Linked DNA regions of Glaciimonas sp. PCH181. Each later gene encodes a partner of the first gene's protein in a complex. Links are inferred from orthologs where the notes say so. Each region holds a gene or a part of one and is shown on either strand. Other genes may lie near its edges.

The links.
Region 2: the proteins of C7W93_RS00585 (region 1) and dnaN are in contact, whole or in part, in a cryo-EM structure (PDB 8GIZ), measured with the Escherichia coli proteins. The link is inferred for Glaciimonas sp. PCH181 from one-to-one orthologs.
Region 3: the proteins of C7W93_RS00585 (region 1) and C7W93_RS09725 are in contact, whole or in part, in a cryo-EM structure (PDB 8GIZ), measured with the Escherichia coli proteins. The link is inferred for Glaciimonas sp. PCH181 from one-to-one orthologs.

What each region holds. Positions count from the first base shown.
Region 1 is NZ_PYFP01000001.1:131,951-136,549, reverse strand. The notes cover bases 816-3,750. They hold C7W93_RS00585 (DNA polymerase III subunit delta'), read right to left. Parts: upstream 2,835-3,750; coding sequence 1,797-2,834; downstream 816-1,796. Other genes in these bases: mltG (endolytic transglycosylase MltG), read right to left, coding at 3,567-3,750; tmk (dTMP kinase), read right to left, coding at 2,910-3,518; C7W93_RS00590 (PilZ domain-containing protein), read right to left, coding at 1,351-1,740; C7W93_RS00595 (GNAT family N-acetyltransferase), read right to left, coding at 827-1,348. Outside these bases: C7W93_RS00600 (TatD family hydrolase), read right to left, coding at 1-668; more of mltG, read right to left, coding at 3,751-4,547. UniProt on the Escherichia coli protein: Part of the beta sliding clamp loading complex, which hydrolyzes ATP to load the beta clamp onto primed DNA to form the DNA replication pre-initiation complex.
Region 2 is NZ_PYFP01000002.1:1,174,914-1,179,506, forward strand. What follows is about bases 533-3,461. They hold dnaN (DNA polymerase III subunit beta), read right to left. Parts: upstream 2,586-3,461; coding sequence 1,479-2,585; downstream 533-1,478. Other genes in these bases: gyrB (DNA topoisomerase (ATP-hydrolyzing) subunit B), read right to left, coding at 533-1,153; dnaA (chromosomal replication initiator protein DnaA), read right to left, coding at 2,921-3,461. In the rest of the region: more of gyrB, read right to left, coding at 1-532; more of dnaA, read right to left, coding at 3,462-4,357. UniProt on the Escherichia coli protein: Confers DNA tethering and processivity to DNA polymerases and other proteins. Acts as a clamp, forming a ring around DNA (a reaction catalyzed by the clamp-loading complex) which diffuses in an ATP-independent manner freely and bidirectionally along dsDNA.
Region 3 is NZ_PYFP01000001.1:2,100,026-2,104,665, forward strand. The notes cover bases 533-3,508. They hold C7W93_RS09725 (DNA polymerase III subunit gamma/tau), read right to left. Parts: upstream 3,105-3,508; coding sequence 960-3,104; downstream 533-959. Other genes in these bases: C7W93_RS09720 (YbaB/EbfC family nucleoid-associated protein), read right to left, coding at 533-837; C7W93_RS09730 (isovaleryl-CoA dehydrogenase), read left to right, coding at 3,312-3,508. In the rest of the region: recombination mediator RecR, read right to left, coding at 1-188; C7W93_RS09715 (antibiotic biosynthesis monooxygenase), read right to left, coding at 197-508; more of C7W93_RS09720, read right to left, coding at 517-532; more of C7W93_RS09730, read left to right, coding at 3,509-4,640. UniProt on the Escherichia coli protein: Part of the beta sliding clamp loading complex, which hydrolyzes ATP to load the beta clamp onto primed DNA to form the DNA replication pre-initiation complex.

The sequences.
Region 1 (4,599 bases):
CCTGGTTCGTTCATCTTGCCACGATGCGGCACGGGGGCAAGATAGGGCGAATCGGTCTCGATCAGAATATGTTCTAGCGGCACCGCTAACGCCACCGCCTGCAAATCTTTTGCGCTCTTAAAAGTAACGATACCGGAAAAAGAAATATAGAAGCCCATCTGGATCGCCGCCTCCGCCACCGCCAGTGATTCAGTGAAGCAATGCATCACACCGCCCGCGCCACCGGCATTGGTCCCGGCACCTTCTTCAAGCATAATTTTTATCGTATCTTCGGAGGCGGCGCGCGTATGAATAATGAGCGGCTTCCCAGTCGCCCGCGAAGCCCGGATGTGACGACGAAAGCGCTCGCGCTGCCATTCGAGATCGCCCTTCAACCGAAAGTAATCCAGGCCGGTTTCGCCAATCGCGATAATTTTCGGATGATCGGACAAGCGAATCAAGTCGTCTACTGTCGGTTCCGGCGTATCTTCGTAGTCGGGATGCACGCCCACCGAGGCGTAGATGTGCGGATAGGTTTTAGCCAATTCCAGCACCTGCGGAAAATCAGGTAAATCGACCGAAACGCAGAGCGCGTGAGTCACCTTATTTTCTGCCATCTTAGCCAGAATTTCCGGCATTTTGGCAGCCAGCTCAGGAAAATTAATATGGCAGTGAGAGTCGATATACATGGGCGGAAACAGGACAGAAGCAGTATAAAAATCCTCTTCTCAGAATAGAAAAGGGAGGCAAGAAAAACGATGCAATATTACGAGAATCGCCTGTTTGTCACGGCGATTTCTTATGACGATTTCGCCCTGACAAACGGGAATAACAAATTGTAGAAATTTTATGCGACGCGTTTACCTAAAATCACCAAATCACGCTCTATCCCGTCCAGCGTTGCCACGCGTGGCATGTTGGCCCAACGCTCAAAGCCGAATACATCAAACAATTTCAGACTTGGTTCGTTATGACCAAAAACAAACCCCAATAAAGTATGCACCGCAACGTGCGGCGCATAGGCAATTGCCGCTTCCATCAAATAACGACCAATCCCCATGCCTCGCGCAGCTTCGTGAATATAGACAGAAATTTCAGCCGTGCCAGAGTAAGCCGGACGACCGTAAAAATCCGAGTACGAAAGCCAGCCGAGAATGGTCGGCAACGCGGTATCGTTATCATCAGTGGACTGCTCAACCACCCACAGCGGGCGCAGCGTCGGGTTGTGATGATCGAACCACGCTTGCCGGGAAGCAACCGATACCGGTTCCGTATCGGCGGTGACGTCACGCGACGCAACGGTACTGTTGTAAATCGCAACGATTGCGTCCAAATCCTGCTGCACTGCCAGTCGATGATGATATTTCATGTTTATAAAGTGTGAGTGGGACGGCTTGAGCCCAATGCGGAACCCAAGATTTCTTCAATACGTGTACGCAAACGGAGGCCGCTTTCGTCGTCGGGAAAATGCACGCCGATGCCTTGCGCCCGATTGTTATTCGCGCCGGACGGTGTAATCCAGGCGACCTTGCCAGCGATAGGATATTTGGCGGGATCTTCCATGAGACTGAGAATCAAATAAATCTCGTCCCCTACCAAATAAGCCTTGCTGGTCGGCACGAATATGCCGCCGTTCGTTAAGAATGGCATATAGGCCGCATATAAAGCCGATTTTTCTTTGATCGCCAGCGACAATACAGTCGGCCTGGCTAACTTAATGCCGCTTATCCCTGCCACGCCGCCGATTGTATTTTCTGCCATGCACATCTCCTATTGAATAATCAAAATTGACTCAGATAAATCAGTCCTGAAAAATGTCATGCAAAAATTTTTGCGTAATCCAACAGCATATCTTCAATAAAAAGTCTTGCCGACAACGGATGTTCTGCGATGGCCCGTCTGTCGTTACTGGCTTTCAATAATCGTAATAATTCGCCGGTTTGCGTGCGTGCCGCCAATGCCGTCAATGTCTTTTTATGACGTGGATAATACCGCACAGAACCCGCCATCTTCAGCGAAAATACATCATAGAGCCAGCGCTGCTGCCACCCGAGCAGCTCAACCACAGGGGTTTTCTGCACCCGTTCGGCACATTTCAACGCTGCGTCGATACTGGGTGCACTCAAATAGGCCAGCAGCGCATCTATCAATTCACGGCCATCACTTTGCGACTGCGCCTGCGCGGTCAGTGGCGCGCCGCCCTGCTCTGCCAACCACATATCAGCGTCAGCCACGCCTTGTTGTTTGAGCCAGCCAAGCGCTTCTTGCGGTGAAGGCAGCGGCATCGGAAACTTGCGACAACGCGACAATATCGTCGGCAACAATCGATCCAGACTATTTGATATTAATAAAAATACGGTGTTCGGCGGAGGTTCTTCCAGGGTTTTCAGCAACGCATTGGCGGCGGCGGCGTTTAAGGCCTCCGCCGGATACAGCACCACTACGCGTTGGCCTTGACGATGGGTGGAGATATTCATAAATCCGGCTAATGCACGAATTTGATCAATCTTAATTTCTTTCGACGGTGCTTTGGTCGCCTTCGCTGTTTTCTTGTCGCCATCATCAGCGCCCTCGCCGCCTTCGCGACTATCCTCATCTTCGAGAATTTCAGGGCGCACACGACGATAATCGGGATGATTCTGCTGCATGAACCAACCACATGATCCACATACGCCACAGGCTTGACCATCGGCTAGCGGCTTTTCGCAAAACAGCGACTGCGCGAACTGTTCGGCAAATATAGTTTTACCTATACCTTCAGCGCCATGAAACAGGATCGCATGCGGCATGCGCGGTCGCATTTGCTGAAGTTGCTGCCAGGCATTTATTTGCCACGGAAATATCGAATTAGTCATGAACAATCTTAATGATGAAGCGGCTTATTCTTAATATTTACACCATACGCCGATATTCGCCCAAACAACGCTTTGCTACAGCGTCGCAACGATCTGCGCTAACGTCTGTTGAATATCCGCTATTGTCTGCGTCGAATCAATGATGCGAAAACGGTCGGGAAACTGTGCGGCGCGGCGTAAATACTCAGCCCGGGTATCGGCAAAAAAGGTGGCTTTTTCCTGCTCAAATTTATCCAGATCACGGGTTGCATCCAGTCGCGCCCGCGCTACCTCCAGCGGCACATCAAACAGCAAAGTCAAATCCGGCTGCAAATGCGGATGTACCCATTGCTCCAAAACATCCAGCTTATCCCGCGATAGTTTTCTACCACCACCCTGATACGCAAAAGTTGCATCGGTAAACCGATCGGAAACGACCCATTCCCCACGCGCCAGCGCTGGTTCAATGACCTGCGCCAGATGTTCGCGACGAGAGGCAAACATCAGCATCGCCTCGGTTTCCAGATGCATTTTTTGATGCAGGACAAGTTCGCGCAATGCTTCACCCAGCGCGGTGCCGCCCGGCTCTCGAGTAGAGACCACCGTCAGTCCACGCTGTTGCAACAACCCGGCGACGTAACCAATATGGGTTGATTTTCCCGCACCGTCGATGCCTTCAAAGGTAATAAATTTTGCTGATTTCATAAATCCATAGAGTGTTTTGCTTATTTCTGTAAAGCGCAGGGAACCAGATCAACGCTGGTACTTATTCACTGCCTGATTATGCTCGCTGAGATTACTCGAAAAGTGACTGCTACCATCACCCTTTGCCACAAAATACAGTGCATCGGTTTTTGCCGGATTCATCGCCGCGTGCAACGACTCATCGCCGGGCAACGAAATCGGGGTCGGCGGCAATCCCGGACGCGTATAGGTATTGTAGGGCGTATCAGTCGTCAGATCGCGTCTGCGGATGCTGCCTTTATATTGATCCCCCATCCCATAAATCACCGTTGGATCGGTTTGCAACAACATGCCAATCCGCAGCCGATTGATAAATACGCCTGCAATATTCGTCCGTTCTGCCTTGCGCCCGGTTTCCTTCTCGACAATTGAGGCCATGATGAGCGCTTCATAGGGCGTTTTATAGGGTAACGTGGAATCGCGGTTTTCCCATGCGGCGTTCAAACGCTTCAACAATAACGCATGCGCCTGTTTATACACCTGCAAATCACTGGACCCTTTTGCGAATAAATACGTATCCGGCGCAAATAGCCCCTCTGGAAGCGTGTAGTCAGTCGTAATTTTAGCCATCAATTCAGCATCCGTCAGCGTCGCCGTATCGTGCTTCAACGCAGTCTGCGCGGCGACAGCCTGCCGCATCTGACGGAATGTCCAGCCCTCGATCACCGTCAGCGATTCCTGCGCAAATTCGCCACGCACCAATTGTGTAATCAGGCGCAAAGGCGTGGTGCCCGGTTTTATTTCATAGCTGCCTGCCTTCAGCTTGCCACTTTTCCCGGTCAGTCGGACTAACAAACCAAGCAACTCAGGATTCACCGGCACACCTGCGCTAGCAATTTGCTGAACGACGCTATCAAGACCGCTGCCCGGCAGAATGGTAAATGGCATTGGTTCTCCGACAGTAATCACCGGCTGTTTGGCCCAAAAAACCATGCCGCCAACGGCTAATAAGCTCAATAAAACAACAAAAAGGAATAGTTTCTTAAACAAGTTCAATCGCTCCGCGGGTTTGCTACATCAGGTCAAGAGGTCGAAAAAGTGG
Region 2 (4,593 bases), on another replicon or contig:
TGAGTGTTCTGGCGACAATTTCTTCGACCGGCAAACGCACTTCGCTGGAGACAAGTTTGTCTTTGGTTTGCGAACTGAATTTTGGCTCAGGGACTTTGACTGATAACACGCAAGTCAGGCCCTCGCGCATGTCGTCGCCGCTGGTTTCGACTTTGGCGCGTTTGGCGAAATCATGTTCTTCGATGTACTTGTTCAGTACACGAGTCATCGCTGCACGCAGGCCGGTGAGATGGGTACCGCCGTCGCGTTGCGGGATGTTATTGGTGAAGCATAATACTTGCTCGTTATAGGCGTCATTCCATTGCATGGAGACGTCGACTGTGACGCCTTCTTTTTCGCCTGTCGCCTGAAAAATCGTTGGGTGCAATACGCTTTTGTTTTTGTTGATGTATTCAACGAAACCGCGTGTGCCGCCTTCGAACGCGAAAAGTTCTTCTTTGCCGGTGCGTTGATCGGTCAGTTTGATACGCACACCGTTGTTCAGGAACGATAATTCGCGGATACGCTTGGCTAGAATTTCGTAGTGGAATTCGACGTGTGTAAAAATTTCTTCGTCGGCCCAGAAGTGCACTTCCGTACCGCGCTTGTCGGTGTCGCCAATGACTTTGATGGGCGATACGATCATGCCGTCTATGGTTTCGATGTCACGATTTTGCGGTACGCCGCGTACGAATTCCATGAAATGGACTTTGCCATCGCGACGGATGGTGAGCTTCAATAACTTGGACAAACCGTTGACGCAAGAAACGCCCACGCCATGCAAACCGCCGGAAACTTTATAAGAGTTTTGATCGAATTTACCGCCAGCGTGCAACTCGGTCATGACGATTTCGGCTGCGCTGCGCTTAGGTTCGTGCTTGTCGTCAAACTTGATGCCGGTGGGGACGCCACGGCCATTGTCGGTGACGGAAATCGAATTATCAGAATGGATCGTGACGTTGATTTCGGTGCAATGACCGGCTAACGATTCGTCGATGGAGTTGTCCAGAACTTCAAACACCAGATGATGCAAGCCGGTGCCGTCTGAAGTGTCGCCGATGTACATCCCCGGACGTTTTCGTACTGCTTCCAGACCTTCGAGGATCTGAATTGAGGACGCGCCGTACGCATTTGGTGGCGGCTGATTGGTGTTGTCTTGAGGGATTGATGACATGGCTACCTTCTGAATAAACTGCTACAAAAACATGAATCCAAGCTAATGATCTGCTAATCGGATGAACTAACAAAAATGGTGGATTTTCTGATCAGGCTAATTACAAACCGCAGTGATAGCAGAACTATCGCTATGGGATTTGGAACGACGCATGGAGGAAAAAGACGCTTTTATGTTCAATTCTTTACGAAACAGACCAGTATACCCGCAGCTGGGGGATTTCTTAAATGTGACTAAGGGGCCGAAGCCCCTTTATTCACGATATACACTGTTTAACGCGATTTATGACGGGTTTAATGATTAGATCGACTTGCTTATGCAAAAATTAAATACGCATCGGCATAACGACGTATTTAAAGTCGGCGTTTTCTGGCACGGTGATTAATGCAGATGAATTAGCATCGCCAAGGGCAATATTAACGTTGTCGCCCTTGAGGTTGTTGAGCACGTCGAGCAAATAAGTGACGTTGAAACCAATGTCGACACTGTCGCCGCCGTAGTCGATTTCTAGTTCTTCAATCGCCTCTTCCTGATCGGCATTGGTCGAGCTGATTTTCAGGCTGCCTGGGGTAACGACCCAGCGCACGCCCTTGAACTTGTCGCTGGTCATAATGGCGGCGCGTTGCAACGAGCGCAGCAAACGATCCCGGCCGATGGTGAAATCGTTCTTGTAACCTTTAGGTACTACGCGGGTGTAATCCGGGAATTTGCCTTCTACCAGTTTCGAAATCAGTTCGATATCGGCAAACGATAGTTTGACCTGATTGTTGGCGATTTCTAGTTGAACTGGCTCGTCGGTTTCTTCTAACAAACGTTGTAGTTCGATGATGGTTTTGCGCGGAATGATGACTTCCTGCCGTGCGAATTCTTGCTCTGTCGCTACTTGGCAAAATGCCAGACGGTGACCATCGGTGGCGACGGCGATCACGTTGTTGCCATCCAGCACTAATAACAGGCCGTTGAGGTAGTAACGAATGTCCTGCTGCGCCATCGAAAAATGGACCATATTGAACAAATGCTTGAGCGTCTTTTGCGGCAGCGTGACCGTTGCGTTGTAATGCTCAGCCTGGGCAACTGTCGGAAACTCTTCGGCGGCCAGTGTTTGCAGCGCGAAACGCGATTTGCCGGATTGCACCGTCATGCGCTTGTTGCTTAATGTTAACGACACTTCGCCGGATTCTGGCAACGCGCGCAGAATATCGAGCAGCTTACGGGCAGCGACGGTGGTGGCGGCAACTTCAGCACCGCTACCGACATTTGCATTGGTCGTAATTTGCACTTCAATGTCAGTTGATAGAAAAGAAACTTTTTCGCCGTCCTTGCGTATGAGGATATTGGCCAGAATCGGCAATGTGTGCCGACGCTCGACAATACCGCTCACGATCTGCAGTGGCCGGAGAAGAGTATCTCGGTGGGTTTTGACCAATTGCATAGCTATATCCTTATTATCTGAAATTCAACAAATATCGCTTCATTTTACCCAATCTTAGTGGGCCTTGAACCAGTCTATCAATGTAACTTAATTCGACTACTTACGAATGACATCGCGATCAAATCTAAGGTTAAATGCCTGATTATTTATCACTTTTACGATCACACTGACATTCAACCAACATTTCAACCAGATAACTTATGCGTACTTCTACCCGTTTGTACTGCACAAAAAAACCACACTTATCGTGTCGTAATAATGTCGACGCGTAATGTTATCCACAGGCTGGCAAGCATTTCTAGTACTCATCGACGTCACAATTGCATATTGAAAAATTAACCTTTTAAGGTTTGCTCCAATACGTGCAATTCGTGATTACATTCGGGATTTTTAGTCCGATCACCGGCGATCTTGCGCACCGCGTGTAAAACCGTGGTGTGATCGCGTCCGCCGAACAATTCCCCAATTTCTGGCAAGCTCTTTTGGGTGAGTTCTTTGGCCAGATACATCGCAATCTGACGTGGCCGGGCGATATTCGCGGGGCGTTTTTTGGAATACATATCCGCGACTTTGATATTGAAGAAGTCGGCGACTGTTTTCTGGATATTTTCGACGGAAATCTGGCGATTCTGCACAGATAGCAGATCTTTCAGCGCATCCTTGACGATATCAATCGTGATGTCTTTACCATGGAAACGGGAATAAGCCAGGATTTTACGCAGCGCGCCTTCCAGTTCGCGGACGTTGGAACGCAGATGTTTGGCGACAAAAAAGGCTACATCGTCGGAGAATGTAACGCCTTCGGATGCCGCTTTTTTAAGCAAAATAGCCACGCGCATTTCAAGTTCAGGCGGCTCTATCGCGACGGTCAGACCGGAATCGAAGCGGGAAATCAAACGATCATCCATGCCGGTGATTTCTTTTGGATAAGTATCACTGGTGATAATAATTTGTTTCTTTGCGGCAATTAAAGCTTCGAATGCGTAAAAGAATTCTTCTTGGGTGCGACTCTTGCCACCGAAGAATTGAATATCATCGATCAGCAATAAATCTAGCGAATGATAGTACCGCTTGAAATCGTCAAAACCTTTACGTTGGTAAGCGGTCACTACGTCGCGAACGTACTGTTCTGCATGGATGTAGCGAATTTTCGACGAAGGATTATCGGCCAGAAGCTGATTACCGATAGCGTGAATCAGATGGGTTTTACCGAGGCCAACACCGCCATAAAGGAAGAGCGGGTTATACGAAACGCCCGGATTATTTGCGACCTGAATCGCCGCGGCGCGGGCTAACTGGTTAGCTTTTCCGGTCACAAAACTGTCAAAACTTAGTTCAGTATTGATACGCGACTGGTCGCGGCGCGCGATGACCGCACTCGATTCAGCCTGCGTATCCGGCATGCGATCATAGTGACTATTACCGTTGTTGTTGCTCATGCCACCATTGGAAAATGCTGGCGATGGGTTCGGATGCGCACCATCCAATGCAACCGGCATGGTAGAAACACTTGGCTTACGGGCAACATTAGTTCGCGGGTCCAGCATAAACTGCACGTCTATTGGCATTTCCCAAAATTCTGCTGCCAACGTCGTGATGCGGCTAGCAAACTGCGTTTTGACCCAATCGAGCTTAAATCGATTCGGCGCGGCAATGCGTAACCGTCCATCCTCATAATCAATAGGAGAAAGCGGTTTTATCCACGCGCTAAATTGTTGCGGCGTCAACTCCTGCTCCAGCTGGGCGGAGCAACTTTGCCAGAAATTTTCCATGAATCGTCTTAGTGAAAGGGTGTGGAAGGGAGATCATTGCGCATCAGGCCGAGCTTTTAAAAAGCGACCTGAAATTTACTGCACAGACTCGGCGTCCCCCATGATTAAGGCTTATGCGCGGCTCGATTTTCATTATTTACACGAGTAAATATCGATTTCTGCGCTGCTCTTTGCTTCACGGATGGCTATTCGTTACAGGCCAACAACAGGCTCTGAAGATATCGCTATAAGAGCGC
Region 3 (4,640 bases), 2.0 Mb from region 1 along the record:
AATGTATTGCACATGGAACAGTGCTGAATTTTCTCGACTGCCTGGACCAGCGCACGGCCGAGCAATGCTGCGCCATCACGGTCATGCTGCAGCAAGTGATATGCCATGCGCTGTGCCGATTTAGGACCGACGCCGGGCAGATGACGCAATGCTTCTGTTAAAAAAGCCAGACTATTAGGGGTTTTCACATCAGACCTTAGAAACCACGATAAATCTTACGGCCCACCGGGGCATAGTGAAGAGTGGGCGGAAAAGGGTCACAAAAATGCTGCAATAATCTGCACCATTGCTGATATTGAAACGATTGCAAAAAACCGACTGTGTGATGCTCCAGCGTTTGCCAGCGAACAAATAAAATATACCGGTTTGGCTGCTCCAGACAACGCTGTAAATCGTGCGAAATACAACCAGGCATGGAGGTGAGAATTTTCTTCGCCTCCATGAAAGCCGTTTCAAACGCGGCTTCCTGTCCTGGAATAATATCTAACGTAGCAACATCAAGAATCATTGCAGAGTTTAAAACGGCAATTTGAAACCAGCTGGCATGCCAGCCGTCAGGCCTGACATTTTTTCTGCTGAAGTTTCTTCTGCCTTACGGACTGCATCGTTGAAAGCCGCTGCAACCAGATCTTCCAGCATATCTTTATCATCTGCCAGCAATGACGGATCGATAGTGACACGCTTGACCGCATTTTTACAGGTCATCAGGACTTTGACGAGACCGCCGCCAGATTCGCCTTCAACTTCGATCAAAGCCAGTTGATCCTGCGCTTTTTTCATATTATCTTGCATCGCTTGTGCTTGCTTCATCAAGCCTGCCAGTTGGCCTTTCATCATGGTATTTCTCCTGTTAAGTTAATCAGTGTCGTGCTTAGGCAAATGCTTAAGTACGGTGTAGTCGTTAATATTATCAATATTGCATTAGGTCGGCAATTTACCAGAACCCGGCTTTATCCGTCTTACGTCAGCGGTTTAATCGATCCCGGCACAATCATTGCGCCGAATTCGCGCACCATGCTTTGAATGAAGGGATCGTTTTTTGCCGTCTCTTCAGCTAGTCGCTGGCGCTCTGCTTGCTCCGCTTGTGCCCTGACGTTGGCGGTGTGGTGCACCACCCCAATTTCTGTTTCGACCCGTACCGGACGCCCAAACCGCTCGGACAATGCCGCAGCCAATTTTTCAACGTTACCGGACAAACGCAAAGTTTCCAGCGGAATCCGCAAATGCGCCTGAATAGTAGGACCGCTGCTATCGAATCGCAGTAATTCGCTTTGCTGCGCGAGTTGATGCGCTACGCCACGGACCGGCAACGTTGCCGCCAACGACGGCCAATTACCATCCCAGTTCAAGGATGCATCAGGAACATAAATAAATGCATCTGCGGGCGCTGGCTGCGATGGTGCCGGTGTATCGATACTGAGCACGGCGATGGGCTTGGCTGGCGCAGACGGTGTACGCATCTCGGTCGGCGGCGCTGTTCGTGCTGCAGGGCGGGCTTCCGAGCGCATTTTTGGCGTACTGTCATAGCCAGAATCAGAAAAATCATCGTCAGGCAAGTCCATCGGCAGCGGAATTTCCTCCTCCCACGGCGGCGGCGATGCACTGGATGCCGACGCTTTTGGTGCTGGTGCAGGCGGTAACTTAACCTCTGGTTTGACGATCTCTGGCTGCGGTCTGACAACCATTGCAGGCTTGCTGACCGGCGCAACGACAGCTACCGGTGCAGGTTGCGCTGCCGGAGTCGCCATCGGACGTTTGCTAGCAACGCCACCGCGGGCAGCGGCTAATGCTGCCATGCGCGGGCTAAGCGTCTCATCTGCACGCGCAACCGGAGCGCTGGCAGAGGCAACTTGCGGAAGACTGCTTAAACGGGCTGCCGGTGGCGATGGCGCTATAGAAGTCGGCGCTCTCTCAGCCATAGACGCTGGTGCGGATGGCCGCGATGGGGCAACTTGACGCGCTTGCACTGGCGCAGCGACGGCATTTTCACCCGGCCCTGAACCTGGCTGCGGCCGAAACGCCAACATACGCAACAATGTCATCGAAAATCCGGCGTACTCATCCGGTGCCAGACCCAACTCATTGCGGCCATGCACCACAATTTGATAAAACAACTGAATTTCTTCTGCATCAAAGGCCGAAGCAAGGCGCATCACGTCTTCGCGCTCCGGCAAATCTTCTGCTAGTGCTGCGGGAACACTTTGGGCCAATGCAATCCGATGTAATAAAGTGCCCAGATCTTGCAACGCTGCACTATAAGACAAGCTGCGAATCGCCATTTCGTCGGCAACGGCCAGTAAACCAGCGCCATCATTCGCCGCCAGAGCATCCAGTACGCGGATCAAATAAGTCTGATCAAGCGATCCCAACATGCCCTGCACTGCTTCCAAAGTTACCTTGCCAGCCGCATACGCAATCGCCTGATCGGTCAACGATAAAGCGTCGCGCATCGAGCCATGCGCACCCTGCGCCAGCAACCGTAAAGCAGGTGTCTCAAAAGCAATTTGTTCCTGCCCAAGGATATTGTCGAGGTGGCTGATGATGTGGCCGGGCGGCATCTGTTTCAGATTAAATTGCAGACAACGCGACAGCACGGTAACGGGGATTTTTTGCGGATCGGTGGTTGCCAGGATGAACTTCACATGTTCGGGCGGCTCTTCCAGCGTTTTCAGCATCGAATTGAAGGCATGATTGGTCAGCATGTGGACTTCATCGATCATGTAGACCTTAAAGCGGGCATTTGATGGCGCGTACACCGCCTGCTCCAGCAACTGGGCCATTTCATCGACGCCGCGATTAGAAGCGGCATCCATTTCAATGTAATCGACAAAACGTCCGGCATCGATCGCTACGCAAGCGTCGCATACGCCGCATGGTTGCGCAGTAATGCCGCCGTTGCCATCGATACCCTGACAATTTAACGCCTTGGCAAGAATCCGCGACAGCGTGGTTTTGCCTACACCACGTGTGCCTGTGAACAGATAAGCATGATGCAAGCGCTGTTGTTCCAGCGCATGTGTCAACGCCCGGACGACGTGTTCCTGACCAACCAGCGTCTCGAAACTTCTTGGGCGATATTTACGGGCAAGGACTTGATATGACATAGGTAGCGGGCGCTCGTTGCTGGCAGTTAAATACAACCAGCATTTTACCTTAGAGGAAGCGCGCATAAGGTTTTTAAGAAAGCTGCCCGAATCTACGGCAAATCACATCATCCGGAGACTGGCACGCAAGCCAAATTCGGTCTACGCTAGCAGCACAATCGTTGCAACTCACCAGCGACAAATACAGTCGTCAGTCAGGAGATTTCCATGCAAGCGTCAACGCCGCAAGCCGAACTACACGCCAACAATCAGGTCCCCGAGCTGACCGACAATAATCTCTACGCCGACGATTCGGTGTTAATGGCCGGGGTACAACGGCACCACGCCGGTTGGCACGCTGCTGAATTAGCGCGCTATGGCGCAGAATTGGGCAGCAAGGAAGTGTGGAATCTTGCCGAATTAGCAAATCGCCACGCGCCAGAATTGCAACGTTACGACCGCGCCGGAAATCGCATCGATGTAGTCGAATTTCATCCTGCCTGGCATACCCTGCTAGGCATGCTGCGGCGCGAGAATTTGCATGCGTTGCCGTGGTCCACACCTAAAACCGGTAGCCATGTAGCGCGTGCAGCAGGCTATTTTTTGCATGCACAGGTTGAATCCGGATCGCTGTGCCCCACCACCATGACCTTCGCCTCAATTCCAGTTCTACAACAGGAACCGGCCTTATTCGCCGCCTTGCAAGCCAAATTGTATGCCTGCGACCACGATAGCCGCGACCTGCCGCTGGCGCAAAAAACCGCCATGCTGATCGGTATGGGGATGACCGAAAAGCAAGGCGGCTCCGACGTGCGCTCCAATACCACGCTGGCGACGCCTATTCCCGGCGGCGGCGGACGCGGTGCGGATTACACGCTAACGGGCCATAAATGGTTTTTTTCCGCGCCGATGTGCGACGCGCACATGGTATTAGCGCGCACAGAGTTGGGGCTGAGTTGTTTTTTTGTACCGCGCTGGCGGCCGGACGGCAGCAAGAATACGTTGCTGGTCCAAAGGTTAAAGGACAAACTCGGCAATCGCTCCAACTCTAGCAGCGAAGTCGAATTTGATGCTGCTTTCGGCATTATGGTCGGCGACGAAGGCCGCGGGATCGCCACCATTATCGAAATGGCAAACCACACCCGGCTTGATTGCGTGATCGGCAGCGCGGCCTTGATGCGTCAGGCGCTGGTGCAAGCGCTGCATTATGCGCGCCATCGCAGTGCTTTCGGCGCAATGCTGGCTGAGCAAGCGCTGATGCAAAATGTCCTGGCCGATCTGGCACTAGAAAGTGAGGCCGCAACGCTGTTGATGCTACAACTCGCCAGCGCTTTCGATGCGCCAAATGATCCTTTACAAAAAGCTTGGCGACGCATCGTTACGCCTGCCGCAAAATTCTGGATATGCAAACGCGCACTGGAATTCACCGGAGAATGCATGGAAATCTGGGGTGGCAACGGCTACGTCGAAACCGGCCCGATGGCGCGTTTTTACCGCGAAGCGCCGGTCAACTCGATCTGGGAAGGCTCCGGCAATGTCATGTGTCTGGACGTCTTG